DNA from 3 places in the Streptomyces sp. NPDC107581 genome. Region 3 is predicted to be linked to each of the others. Evidence: riboswitches for the same ligand, from Rfam matches in the RefSeq annotation. Region 3 holds a riboswitch; each other region holds the start of a gene.
The links. Region 3 has a riboswitch for cyclic di-AMP ahead of ACZ7P3_RS03925 (M23 family metallopeptidase). Riboswitches for the same ligand answer to the same signal wherever they lie in the genome.
Positions count from the first base shown of each region.

Region 1: linked by a shared signal. The riboswitch ahead of ACZ7P3_RS05560 (M23 family metallopeptidase) and the one ahead of ACZ7P3_RS03925 (M23 family metallopeptidase) in region 3 are both predicted to bind cyclic di-AMP.
Region 2: linked by a shared signal. The riboswitch ahead of ACZ7P3_RS20545 (transglycosylase SLT domain-containing protein) and the one ahead of ACZ7P3_RS03925 (M23 family metallopeptidase) in region 3 are both predicted to bind cyclic di-AMP.

Region 1 covers NZ_JBVKBH010000002.1:449,624-454,172, forward strand. The annotation lists gene ACZ7P3_RS05550 (TetR/AcrR family transcriptional regulator) at 1-134, shown strand, start outside; gene ACZ7P3_RS05555 (SGNH/GDSL hydrolase family protein) at 342-1,127, opposite strand; gene ACZ7P3_RS05560 (M23 family metallopeptidase) at 1,389-2,348, opposite strand; cyclic di-AMP (ydaO/yuaA leader) riboswitch at 2,351-2,518, opposite strand; gene ACZ7P3_RS05565 (alpha-galactosidase) at 2,820-4,549, opposite strand, start outside.
Region 2 covers NZ_JBVKBH010000007.1:354,705-359,253, forward strand. The annotation lists gene ACZ7P3_RS20540 (polyprenyl synthetase family protein) at 90-1,100, opposite strand; cyclic di-AMP (ydaO/yuaA leader) riboswitch at 1,632-1,829, shown strand; gene ACZ7P3_RS20545 (transglycosylase SLT domain-containing protein) at 1,834-2,322, shown strand; gene ACZ7P3_RS20550 (HAD family hydrolase) at 2,357-3,169, opposite strand; gene ACZ7P3_RS20555 (FAD-dependent oxidoreductase) at 3,681-4,549, opposite strand, start outside.
Region 3 covers NZ_JBVKBH010000001.1:838,091-842,639, reverse strand. The annotation lists gene ACZ7P3_RS03930 (aldo/keto reductase) at 1-953, opposite strand, end outside; gene ACZ7P3_RS03925 (M23 family metallopeptidase) at 1,186-2,223, opposite strand; cyclic di-AMP (ydaO/yuaA leader) riboswitch at 2,233-2,399, opposite strand; gene ACZ7P3_RS03920 (PP2C family protein-serine/threonine phosphatase) at 2,634-3,830, opposite strand; tRNA gene ACZ7P3_RS03915 (tRNA-Met) at 4,054-4,127, opposite strand; gene ACZ7P3_RS03910 (dihydrofolate reductase family protein) at 4,260-4,549, opposite strand, start outside.

The DNA of each region.
Region 1 (4,549 bases), on a different contig from region 3:
TGGACGGGCTGGCCGTGCAGCTGACGTCGTATCCGGGCGCGGTGCCGCGCGCGCGGGCGCAGGTATGGGTGGACGACGCCCTGGCCCGGGAACTCGGTCTGGAGCGGGAGGCGTCGACCGCACCAGGGCGGTGAGCCTGCCGGGGCGGTCAGCGTGCCGGGCCGGTCGGCCTGCCGGCTCGGTGAGCCTGCCGAGGCGTTCAGCCTGCCGGACCGGTCAGCGTGCCGAGGCGGTCAGCGTGCCGGGGCGGTGTGCAGATCCGGGCGGTGCGTGGACCGGGGTGGGCGCACCCGTGTGCCCCGCACCGCTGAGCCTGCGGTACGGGGCACGCGTGCGGGCCCTCAGGCCACCGATGCGATCCGCATCTTGATGTCGTCCGGCGACAGGGTGCCCTTCGCCGTCACATGGTCCCCGGAGGACTCGCCGCGCAGCCGGCGGCCGATCCACGGCACGAGGTACTCGCGGGCCCAGTGGACGTCGTCACGGCGGATCTCCAGGGTGCCCCGGACCGGGAGCGGCGGCCAGGACTGCTCCGGGTCGGCCGGGATCTGCAGGCCCAGGGCCTGGCCCGCCCTGAGCGCTACGCGCGTGTGCCCCTCGGGCGAGAGGTGCAGCCGGTCGTCGTCCCAGGCCCTGCGGTCCTGAACGGACTTGAGGGACCACAGGTCGAGCACGGGACAGCCGTACCGGTCGGCGATGGCGCGCACGTGCCCGTTGTAGGTGGCGATCTTGCCGCGCAGATGCTTGAGCAAGGGGACGCCACGGGTGTCGAAGCCGGTCGTCACCAGCACGGTGCCGACCGCCTCGGTGAGCTGGGCCACGGCCCGCTCGAAGCGCTCGGCCACCTCGTCCGGGTCGGTGCCGGGCCGGATGATGTCGTTGCCGCCCGCGCAGAAGGAAACCAGGTCCGGGGCCAGTTCGGCGGCCTTCGGGAGCTGGTCGGCCACGATCTGGTCGAGCAGCTTTCCGCGCACCGCCAGGTTCGTGTACACGAAGTCGCCCTCGGGTCTCCGGTCGGCGAGCAGTACCGCGAACCGGTCGGCCCAGCCGACGAATGCCCCGTCGGGCCCGGGGTCGCCGACGCCCTCGGTGAAGCTGTCCCCCACCGCCACGTACGACCCGATCACTGATGTGTTGTCACTCTTCGAATCGTCTGCCACGTCGGACCATGATTCACCTTCGGATGTGACCTACGCGACCGTAATACGGGGTTGACGAACGGTGAGATAAGACACTTCTAAATAGTCGGCCAACCCTGGAATAAGGCCCTGGTCACAGGCGTTGACGGTCCGAGCCGAGCGTATGCGACACCGAAGGCCGGACCCGGGGACCGGGTCCGGCCTTCGGCTGCGTGTCAGGCAGGTGGTGGTGCGGGAGTCGCCGGTGGCTCAGCCGACAGCGACGCCGTGCGAGCGGAGGTAGCCGACCGGGTCCACGTCCGAGCCGTAGTTCGGCGTGGTGCGGATCTCGAAGTGCAGGTGCGGGCCGGTCACGTTGCCGGTTGCACCGGACAGGCCCAGCTGCTGGCCCTCGGTCACGGTCTGGCCGGCCGAGACGGAGAGCTGGGAGAGGTGGGCGTACTGGGCGTAGTAGCCGTCGTTCAGCTTGATGACGACCTGGTTGCCGTAGGCGCCGCCCCACCCGGCGGAGACGACGGTGCCGGCGGCGACGGCCTTGACGGGGGTGCCGGTCGGGACGACGAAGTCGACGCCCGTGTGGTAGCCGCTGGACCACATGCTGCCGGCCACGTGGTAGCCGGTGCCGACGGTGGCGCCGGTGACCGGAAGGGTGTAACCGGTGTCGGGGGTGGCGGCGGGCCCGGAGGTCCGGCCGGCCTGGGACGGGTGCGCGGAGGCGTCGGACCCGGGGGCCTGCGAGCCGTAGCCCGAAGGCTGCGGAGTCTGCGTGGACTTCGGGGGCTGCGGCGTCCGCGAGGGCCGTGCGGGCTCGGCGTGGGCCGGGGCGGCCTTCCCGCCGAGCGACAGCTTCAGACCCGGGTGGATCAGTGAGGGGTTCTCACCGACGGCCTGCCGGTTGTCCGCGTAGAGCCGGTGCCAGCCGCCGCCGACGTTCTGCTCGTCGGCGATCTTCGCGAGCCAGTCGCCGGACTTCACCGTGTAGACGCGTACGCCCGAATTCTGCTGCGCGCCGGCCGACTTCGCGGCCGCCTTTTCCACGTTCGGAAGGGACTGCACGGCCTTTCCGGAAACGGACTGCGAGGTCGCCGCGTGCGCTCCGGCGGCCCCCATGAGCGGCAGAGCCAGCGCGGCGCCACCGGTTCCGGCGACGGCGATCGAGCGGGTGAAACGCCGGGTCTTCGGGCGTCGGTGCTTACCCTTCGCGGGCATGGAGCATTCCTCTCCGGCGCCTGCGAGGTGAGCTGTCGGGTTCGGACTGGAGCTGTCCGGCCGCGCGGTGCGCGGCTGCACCCCAAGCCTGTCGCGGAGACCGGGACAGGCTGTCGTACCTGGTGGGTCCCCCGCTCCTGCCGTGCACGGGTCATGGGTGTGGGGACTCCGGGCGGCGGCAGGATTCGGCGTTCCGTCCGGATTGATGGCGAACGTAAGCGAGCAGGACGCACCCGGACAAGCAGCTGGTTCCCGGCGTCCCCGTCCCAGCTGATCGAATTCGGGAATTCCCGGTCACCCTCCGTGAATTCCCCTTTCCAGTCCTCTTTCAATTTCCCGCACACACATGAGAATTACGTGGACATGACCCGCGACACACGGTCACGGATATGACGCTCCTCACGCGCCGACTCGCCACACCTTCCCATTCCAGACCGAGTTGGAATGAAAGCATCAATTCGGACAGACGATTCAGATGCGGCGCAGCCGGAGAGCCGTCGCATCCAGGTCGCCCCGCAGTCCGGTGCGCAGCCCGTGGTGCAGGAGAACGGCCCCGCGGTGGATTTCTCCCGTTTCACGACATTCATACGATGCGGTCGGGTCGAGACCGCGCAGCCGCACCGCCGGTACCGGTTCGCCGTAATGCTGCGCCTGGAGGCAGGCGAGGACCACGGTCTCGCCCCCGAGGACGTACTGGACGGCGCTCAGGCCGCCCGCCGGGGGCCGCAGCCGGTAGAGGTCGCCGCGCTGGACGACCGGGCGGATCTCCTTGTAGAGAGCCACCCACTCCCGGGCCTCGGCCAGTTCCTCCGCGGCCCACTCGGTGAGGTCGCCGCCGACTCCGAGCACCCCGGCCATCGAGCTGACGAAGCGGAACCGCAGCGAGCTGGCCCGCCCGTTGAGCTGTGTGTTCGGGCTGTCGGTGACCCAGGCCGCCATGACCCGCGCGGGATGGATCTGACTGAATCCGTGCTGGATGGCGAGCCGGTCGAGCGGGTCGGTGTTGTCGGAGGTCCACACCTGGTCGGTACGGCCGAGCACGCCGAGGTCGATCCTGCCGCCGCCGCCCGAGCAGGACTCGAAGGCCACCTGGGGGTGGGCGGCGCGCAGCCGGTCCAGCAGGGCGTACAGGGCGCGGACGTGGTCGACCCACAGGCGCTGCGGGTACGGCTCCCCGGGCCAGCCGGCGTCGGTGAAGCAGCGGTTGAAGTCCCACTTCACATAGTCGATCGGGGCGCTGGACAGAAGGGTGTCCAGCTGCTCCCAGAGATACTCCTGGACGTCCTCGCGGGCGAGATTGAGGACGAGCTGGTGGCGAAATTCCGTCCGCTTCCGTCCCGGTCGGTACTGCACCCAGTCGGGGTGGGCGCGGTAGAGGTCGCTGTCCGGGTTGACCATCTCGGGCTCGACCCAGATGCCGAACTGCATGCCGAGCTCGTGCACCCGGTCGGCGAGGGGCTTGAGGCCGCGCGGGAAGCGGTCGGGGTTGGGTGTCCAGTCGCCGAGTCCGGCGTGGTCGCTGGTGCGGGCGCCGAACCAGCCGTCGTCCACGACGAACAGCTCGACGCCGATCCCGGCGGCCCGCCGCGCGAGGGCGGCCTGCTGCTCCTCGGAGATGTCGAAGTTGGTCGCCTCCCAGGAGTTGAACAGCACCGGCCGGTCCTGCTCCGCGCCCGGGACGACATGCACCCGCTGGTAGGCGTGCCAGGCGCGGCTGGCCCCGCCGAAGCCGCCGTCGCTCCACAGGCCCGCGAAGACGGGGGTGGTGTACGACTCCCCCGGCTGCAGGAGCAGCAGACCCGAGTCGTCGTGGCCGGCGCCGCCGGTGATCTGCACGCGCGCGTCGGGGAGTTGGGCGACCGCGATCCGCCAGGAGCCGGACCAGCCGAGCGCACAGCCGTAGACCTCGCCGCGCTCCTCGGTGGCGTCGGTGTCCAGTGCCACCCAGGGCAGGTGCTGGTGCCCGGTGTGGCCGCGGCGGCTGCCGATGACCGTCTCGCCGCGGGCGAGGGGGGCGGTCGCGAGCAGGGACTCGGCGGCCCAGCGGCCGTGCAGCTGGGACAGCCGCCAGTCCTCGCGGTCGGGCAGGGTCCAGGTGGCGGCGTCGGCACGCAGCAGCTCCACGCGCGCGTGCCCGCCGTTCTCCACGGTCACCCAGCGCTCCACGACGTCCTCGCGCATCCGGTAGTGCAGGGTGACGG
Region 2 (4,549 bases), on a different contig from region 3:
GCCCGATGCGCCCGACCGGCCTCGCCCGATGCGCCCGACCGGCCTGACCTGTTCCGACCGACGAGCCTGGCCCGTTCCGTTCGACAGGCCTAGCCGGCCCGGTGCACCACCGCGTCGCACAGCTCGATCAGCGCCGCCTTGGAGTCGCACTCCGGCAGCGGGGCCAGCACGGACCGCGCCTCCTCCGCGTACCGGACGGTGTCCCGGCGGGCCTGCTCCAGCGCGGGGTGCGCCCGCAGGGCGGTGAGCGCCTCGGCGAGCCGGGCGTCGTCGCTGAGGTCGGAGTCCAGCAGCTCGCACAGGGCGAGGTCCTCGGGCAGGCCGAGGCGTGCGGCGCGCTCGCGCAGCCGGAGCACGGGCAGCGTCGGGATGCCCTCGCGCAGGTCGGTTCCCGGGGTCTTGCCGGACTCGCGCGAGTCGGAGGCGATGTCCAGGACGTCGTCGGCGAGCTGGAAGGCGACCCCGAGCCGCTCGCCGTACTGGGTGAGCACGTCGACGACCGTCTCGTCGGCGCCGGACATCATCGCGCCGAACCGGCAGGAGACCGCCACCAGCGATCCCGTCTTGCCGCCGAGCACGTCCAGATAGTGCTCGACCGGGTCGCGGCCGTCCGAGGGACCCGCGGTCTCCAGGATCTGCCCGGTGACCAGCCGCTCGAACGCGAGGGCCTGCACCCGGACCGCCTCGGGGCCGAGGTCGGCGAGGATCTGGGAGGCACGGGCGAAGAGGAAGTCGCCGGTCAGGACCGCGACGGAGTTGCCCCAGCGCGTGTTGGCGCTGTCCACACCGCGCCGCACGGCCGCCTCGTCCATGACGTCGTCGTGGTACAGCGTGGCCAGATGGGTCAGCTCCACGACGACGGCAGACGGTACGACGCCCGGCGCGTACGGATCGCCGAACTGTGCCGCGAGCATCACGAGCAGCGGCCGGAACCGCTTCCCACCGGCCCGTACGAGGTGCTGCGCGGCCCCCGTGATGAACGGGACCTCGCTCTTGGTGGCTTCGAGCAAGCCTTCCTCGACAGCCGCCAATCCGGCCTGGACATCGGCTTCCAGAGCCTGGTCCCGCACGCTCAGCCCGAACGGCCCGACGACGGTCACGAGGGGTCTCCTGTCTGCTGGTGTCTGCTGGCGGTTACACGGTTTGTCGATAGGTCGCTGCCATCACTCAAGTCAGCGTATCCGGTCCTGTTTCGATCACCGATAGCGCCCACCGGTCCAGCCCGGGCGGTATCGGATCACGGCCGGTATGTTCTTGATCATCTGATAACGACAGACATGCATTGACTTAACAGGAACTCGTCCGATTTGTCGCGAACCGGGCCGTGAGCAAATTACTCCTTCCGTGTCACAGTCAGCTAATCCCTCTAATCCCTCATGTCCTATTTGATGCAGTTTGCTATTTCGTGAGTTGGGTCACGCGGGCCGACATATCCAGCCACCCGGCACCACCACCGTTCCCCCTTGCGGCACCGGCCAGTTGAGCGTTGGCAACAGCAAAGGATCAAGTACCCCATACGGGACAGACCAAGGTCAACTGGCACGTTGTGTGAATCCACTACTTGTTCCGGACATGTGCTCTCGCATAGCTTCCGGGCCTGTCAGGCGAACGCCGAATCCTGCCGCGTCTGACACCACCCATCGACGAACTCATTCGTACGGCAGGAGCGGGGGACCCAGGTAAGCCGCTGGACCGGGCGGCACATGTTGCAGACGCACATGTCGTCACCGGAACGGCTAGGGGTGAAGCCAGGCCTCCCCGGAGGTCCGGCCGGGCAACTCCCCGCGCCCGAACCCGACAGCTCACCTCGTAGGCGACGGAGAGGACATCGCCATGCCTGCTGCCGCTCAGCACCTCCGCATTCGCACCAACCGCCTCATCCGCACGCTCACCGTCGCCGGCACCGGCGCCGCGGTCCTCGCCCTGCCGCTCATCGGCGCGGCCGACGCCTCCGCAGCCACCCCCACGGCCACCACGCCGTCCACCACGCTCGCCGGGTACCCGAACAACCTCGACGGCTGGATCCACGAGTCGCTCGCGATCATGGCCGAGAAGAAGATCCCGGGCACCTACAACGGCATCCACCGCAACATCATCCGCGAGTCCTCGGGCAACCCGAACGCCATCAACCTCTGGGACTCCAACGCCGCCAAGGGCATCCCGTCCAAGGGCCTGCTCCAGGTCATCGACCCGACGTTCAACACCTACCACGTGGCCGGAACGTCCTTCGACATCTACGACCCGGTCGCGAACATCACCGCCGCCTGCAACTACGCGGCCGCGCGCTACGGGTCGATCGACAACGTCAACGGCGCCTACTGACGAGCGTCCGCGGCGGGCCCTACTGATATCCCGGTCAGTCGGTCGGGAACAGTCTTTCGAGGACGACGGCAATGCCGTCGTCCTCGTTCGACAGGGTGACCTCGTCGGCGACCGCCTTGAGTTCCGGGTGGGCATTGGCCATGGCGACACCGTGCGCGGCCCAGTCGAACATGGGGATGTCATTGGGCATGTCGCCGAAGGCCAGGGCCCGGCCGGCGGCGATCCCCAGGTGGTCGGCCGCCAGCGCCAGCCCCGTCGCCTTGGTGACACCGCACGGCTGGAGTTCCACGGTCCCCGGCCCCGACATCGTGACCGTCGCCAGCGAGCCCACCACCGAGCGCGCGATCGTCGCCAACTCGTCGTCGGACAGGGCGTGATGGCGCAGCAGCACCTTGCTGATGGGCTCGCACCACAGGTCGTCGCGCCGGCCGACCCGCACGGCGGGCAGGGTCGGGTGCGGCATCAGATACCCCGGCTCGATCAGCGTGAGGCCGTCCACCCCGTCCTGGTCGACGGCCGCGTAGACCTGCCCCACCTCGGCCTCGATCTTGCCGAGCGCGGTCTCGGCGAGCTCCCGGTCGAGGCGCACCGACCACAGCAGACGACCGGCTCCGGCGTCGTAGACCTGCGCGCCCTGCCCGCAGACCGCGAGCCCCGTGCACCCGAGGCCGTCCAGCAGGGGCCGCACCCGGGGGGCCGGGCGGCCCGTCACCACCAGATGCCGGGCGCCGGCCCCTGCCGCCCTCGTGAGCGCGGCGAGCGACCGGTCCGAGACGGTGTCGTCACCACGCAGCAGTGTCCCGTCCAGGTCAGTGGCGATCAGTGCGTATGCGGGGGGTGCAGCCATGATCAGAGAATACGGACAGCGCACCCCGCCGACTCACCCTGTTGTCCGCCGACTTGTGCGCTTCTCACCCCCAAGTGGTGCCTGCGGGCTCCCTGATGGCGGTGTTGATACGGTCGGGCCTGGCGGTGAGCGGGATGGTGAGCATCCGCGCGGAGAGCTGCTTCTCGCCTCGCCGAAGCAACCGGCCGCTTCAGCCCACAGGGCGTGCGGCACCGCACCTCGGAGCGGTCGGCGCGCCGCGTGACCCGCTCGGTCGGCTGCGGCGCCGCCCGCGCGGCCCCGGAGAACCGGGGCGCCTCGGGCCGGGCGCAGACGGCCGCGATCCGCTCCTCGCTCGCACCGGCCCCGCGCGGGCCGACCGCGCGGCGTGCACACAGGCGCTGCAGCCGTTGGTCTTCCCCGGCCGGCGGGGACCGGGGATCCACGTCCTCCCCCGTCCACGCCCTCCTCTTCCGCATCCGGCGCCTGGACGACGACCGTCACCCGTTCGGTGATGTGCTGCCCGCCGGTCTCAGCGGTGCGCCGCCGCCAGGTGCTGGGCCAGGCGCGGCGAGGCGAACTCCGTGCCGCAGACGAAGCGCATCACCGGGCCGTAGGAGGACGCCGCCGGAAGGCCGGTGAAGTACAGACCGGGGACCGAGGAGACATAGCCGGCGCCGAGCCTGGGGGCGCCCCTGCTCACCGCGAGGCGGGTGCGCAGTTCGTGGCCGAGGAAGTCCATCGCGGCGATGTTCACCCGGTAGCCGGTGGCCGCGATGACGTGGTCGGCGGGCAGCTGCTCGACGGGTCCGCCGTGCGTGCGGACGGTGAGGACCGGGGTGCCGTCCTGGGCCTCGGCGCCCAGCACCCGCTCGACCTCCTGGACCTGGACCTTGTCCTCGAAGCGGTCGCGCAGCCACCAGGCGCCGAGCGGGCCGAGGACCCGGCGGACCAGGTAGTGGCGGGTCCGGGCGGGCAGGAAGCGGTACGGCTGCGGGTAGTAGCTGAGCGCCCACAGGGACCAGGCACGGCCGAAGGGGGACTCGGGGCGCAGCTTCGGCTGGTCCCAGGGCGGGGCCCCGAAAGCGACCCGGCCGCGGCCGCGCGAGACCACGCGCACCTGGGCTCCGGCCTCGGCGGCGAGCGCCGCCGTCTCCAGTGCGGACTGGCCGGCGCCGACGACGATCAGCTCCTTGCCGGCGAAGCGGGTGAGGTCGTGGTGCTGGGAGCTGTGGGAGACCGGCCCGGTGGGTGCGGGTCCGTCGGCCGCCGCTCCCGCCAGCTCCGCCGGGAAGTGGGCGAATCCCGACAGGCCGGTGGCGACCACGACCGCGCGGGCGGTGAACAACTCTCCCGAGTCCAGCTTGAGTTCGAACCCGCCGCTCTTGTCCCGGTCGACGG
Region 3 (4,549 bases):
GCCGATGCCTCGGTCAGCCTCTTCTCTTCTTCCTCGGTCAGCCGCAGCTCGGCCACGCCCAGCAGGGCCGGAAGCTGTTCCGGTGTCCGTGCCGAGGCGATCGGTGCCGCCACCGTGGGCCGGGCGGCCAGCCAGGCGAGGGCGACCGTGGCCACGGGGGCCCCGTGGGCGGCGGCGATCTCGTCCAGCACCGCGAGGACCCGCCGGCCTCGTTCGGATCCGAGGTGCCTGGCGGCCGAGCCGGCGCGGGCGCTGTCGACCGTCGCACCGGGGCGGTACTTGCCGGTGAGGAAGCCGGAGGCGAGGGCGTAGTAGGGGACGGCCGCGAGGCCCTCTCGGGCGGCGAGGTCCTGGAGCGGGCCCTCGTAGGTCTCGCGGGAGACCAGGTTGTAGTGCGGCTGGAGGGCGACGTACCGGGCCAGGCCCTCGCGCTCGGAGAAGTCCAGGGAGGCCTGGAGCCGCTCGGGGGTGATGTTGGAGGCGGCGATGTGCCGGACCTTGCCCGCCTTCACCAGCTCGTCGAGGGCTCCGATGATCTCCTCGACCGGGACCTCGGGCTTGTCGTAGTGGGTGTAGTAGAGGTCGATGTGGTCGGTGCCCAGGCGGCGCAGGGAGGCGTCGGCGGCGGCCTTGATGTTCGCCGCGGACAGGCCCCGGTACTCCGGGTGCTGGCTGACCTTGGTGGCGACGACGACGTCGGAGCGGTTGCCGCGGGCCTTGATCCACTTGCCGATGATCGTCTCGGACTCGCCGCCCTTGTTGCCCTCGGCCCACGCCGAGTAGGTGTCGGCGGTGTCGATGAAGTTGCCGCCGGCGGCGGTGTAGGCGTCGAGGACGGCGAAGGAGGCCTCCTCGTCCGCGGTCCAGCCGAAGACGTTGCCGCCGAGGGCCAGCGGGAAGACCTGGAGGTCGGAGGAGCCCAGTGGGCGCAGAGAGGCATGGGAGCGGGTCATGCCCCGATCAACGATCACGTCCGCCCCGCACATTCCTCGACTGCCGCGAACGATGTATGAGCGGTCACTGCGGACGACGTGTGAGCGATCGCTGCGGACGACGTGTGAGCGATCGCTGCGAACGGCGTGTGAGCGGTCGCTGCGGACGACGTGTGGGCGCGCGACCGGCAGCCTTGACGTCAGGGCTGCCGGGGACCGGATGAGGGGACGGTGGGGCGCGGGGCGCCGTCGGTCAGGGGGTGAGGCCCTTGCCGTGCAGCCACGCCATCGGGTCGATGCCGGTGGGCTGGCCGCCCGGGTGGACCTCCAGGTGGACGTGCGGGCCGGTGACGTTGCCGGTGGCGCCGACGCGGCCGATCACATCGCCGGTGCCGACCTTCTGGCCGACCTTGACGTTGATCGAGGACTGGTGGCAGAACCACAGCTCGGTGCCGTCGTCCAGGGTGAGGATGGTGCGGTAGCCGTAGGCGCCGGCCCAGCCCGCCTCGGTGATGGTGCCGCCGTGGATGGCCTTGATGAGGGTGCCCGTGGGTGCGGCGAAGTCCAGGCCGGTGTGGTAGCCGGAGGACCACATCGAGCCGGGCTGGCCGAAGGTGCCGGTGATCGTGTACGAGACGACCGGCAGGGTGTACTGCTTGGCCAGCTCGGCCAGGCGCTCCTCCTCGGCCTTCTTCTTGGCGTCGGCCTGCGCCTTCTCCTTGGCGTCGGCGGCCTTGGCGGCGGCTGCCTTCTCCGCCTTGGCGGCCGCGTCGGCGGTCTGCTTCTCGGCGGCGGCGAGGACGGCCGCGGTGGCCTTGCTGTCGGCCTTGCTCTGCTGCTGCTCGGCCTGCGCCATGATCCGGTTGCGCAGGGCCTCGCCCGCGTTGCCGTCCTCGTCGCTGTCGGCGGAGGCCGTGCCGACGTGGCTGAGCGAGGCCGTGGTGGCCTTGTGTGCGTCGGAGGCGGAGGAGTCGTCGAACAGCGAGCCGACGGAGGGCAGGTCGGGCATGGAGAGGGACACCGGCGGCTTGCCGGTGTGGGCGCTGGCCATGCCGCCCGCGCCGACGGCGGCTATGACGCCGACGCCGAGCACGGTGGAGCTGCGGGCGAGTCCGCCGCCGCGCTGCTTGGCGACGCGGTGCCGGCCGCGTACGGGGCGGATGGAGTCCTCGGTGGGATTCCACTCCTCCCAGGGGCCCTCTTCGGTGCGGTGGTCGCCGTAGCCGAAGGACTCGGTCTCGCGCTGAGCCGGGACGAACGGGGCTTCTGGGGCAGGCCGGTTGGACGCCACGCGGGCGTACTCCTTTCCTTCCTCCGCCTACCGGGTTAGCTGACGGGTTCGGAGCAGGAAGGTCTCCTACGCGCGTATACCGGTCGTGGACTCAAGCAGTTCACGACGGCATCCGCGTGATTCACCCCAAGGTGGTGGTTCCCCGGTTCCCTTGCAGGATTCGGCGCGTGCGCACGGAGCCGTCTCGGGTGACGGCTGGGACGACCGCGCTGCGTTATCGAACGTTAATAGACCCACCTGTGAGATTCCAAGCCGTTCGGCTTGATCATTAACGTTCTTCGACCAGGACGTACGGGCTACGACCGGTGGAAAACGGACTAGTTGACCGATGTTCAGGAGTGACAGACGTTTTGATGGTGACTCAGATGTTATGCGGAGGGCTTCCGTCCGCTCACCGTCGGTGACTGCGCTCAGGGCCTTCGTACGGCCAGCAGCGCCATGTCGTCCGTCATCCCGCCCCCGGAGTGCCGGCGCACCTCCACGGCCAGCCGCCCCAGCAGGGCACCCGGGTCGAGGCAGCGGCGCCCGGCGAGCCGCCGGGCGGGATCGTAGAAGCGGCCGTGGGCGTCGCGGGCCTCGGACAGACCGTCGGTGTGGAGCAGCAGGACGGCGCCCTCCGGGAAGCCGTACTCGATCGCACGGTCGGGCCACCGGCCCAGGTCGCTCATGCCGAGCGGCAGCGCGGGCTCATACCCGTCCAGGACGCGCAGGGTGCCGTCGTCGTGCAGCAGGAGCGGCGGCGGATGGCCGCGGTTGACGATCCGTACGACCCCTTCGCCGTGCGGGAGTTCGGCGAGGACGGCGGTCGTGAAGCCCTCGAAGGCGTCGAGCCCCTCCCGCCGCGTGCCCTCACGGGCCAGGGCCCGCTCCAGCCGCTCGGCCACCGCCTCCAGCGTGGCCTCCTGCTCGGCGGCCTCCCGGAACGCCCCGATCACCACGGCGACGGCGGCGACCGCCCCGATGCCCTTGCCGCGCACGTCCCCGACGACCAGCCGTACGCCGTAGGGGCTGTCCTGCACCGCGTACAGGTCGCCGCCGATGAAGGCGTCCTGCTGGGCGGCCTCGTAGCGGGCCGCGATGTCGAAGCCGGCGATGCGGGCGGCAGGTTCGGGCAGCACGGCCCGCTGGGCGGCCTCGGCGATCTCCCGGGCGGAGGCCAGCCGCTGGTCGCCCAGGCGCACGACCTGGTTGATGGCGGCGGCCAGCACGGCGACCGTGGCCACCGTGAACACCTCGGTGAAGGTGCTCGCGTCCGGGTGCAGGCCGTACCGGGCGTGTACGGCGACGGTGGCGGCCAGGGCGGCGAGGCCCGTGAGCACCGTGGTGCGCAGCGAGGACAGCGGCGCGGCGATCAGCGGGGCGGCGGTGAAGAAGGGGACTGCGGTGAAGGCGCGCGGGGTGAGGAAGTCGTACAGGATCCCGCCGCCGATCAGCAGTGCGGGCAGGGCGCGGGCCAGGGTGCGCGGGGTCGGGCGGCGGCCGCGGCGCCGTGCCGGCGGGCGGGGCGCGGGACGTCCGCCCGGACCGGGGTCCGGGACGGGGTCTCCGGGGAGCCTGCCGCCTGCCCTGGCATACGGGCTCTCCTCCTCCACCTCACCAGGGCGCACTGCTCGTCTCCCGTGTTCTTGACGTACGCCCAGCGTGGCGGGAGGAAAAACGGCGGGCGACTGCTGTGGACCGAGCGGATGACCGACTGTGATGTACACCACTTGGTAATCCGGGAAGGCCGCGCTGCGGGAACGGCCGGGGGAAACACGGGGCCACACCGGAAAGCTCGGGAAAACACTCAGGGCCGGAATCCATTGCTGGATTCCGGCCCTGAGCCTTCAGTAGCGGGGACAGGATTTGAACCTGCGACCTCTGGGTTATGAGCCCAGCGAGCTACCGAGCTGCTCCACCCCGCGTCGTTGTGTCTCTACTGTACTCCATGTTCAGGGTGCCGAGCACACGGGTTGATCCGCGGCGCCGCCCAGGGCAGCACATACGCCTTCGGCGCCCCGGCCCGTTCGCCGCGCCCAGGACGGCATCCGCCGCGCTCAGGACAGCAAATGCGCGTTCGGCGCCTTGGCCCGTCCCTCCTGCTCCGGCAGCAGTACGACCTCCACGCCCGCACTCGTCAGCACCCCGGTCCCGTCGGCCGCCGTCACGAACGTGTCCGGCTCCCGCCAGGCCGTGACCACCCGGCGCACCCCCGCCCGCAGGATCAGCTCGGCGCAGGGTGCGGGGCGGGAGGCGCGGCGGGAGCAGGGTTCGAGGCTGCTGTAGACCGTGGCGCCGGCCAGGCGCGGGTCCGCGGGGTCGAGCTTGGCGAGGGCCGCCTCCTCCG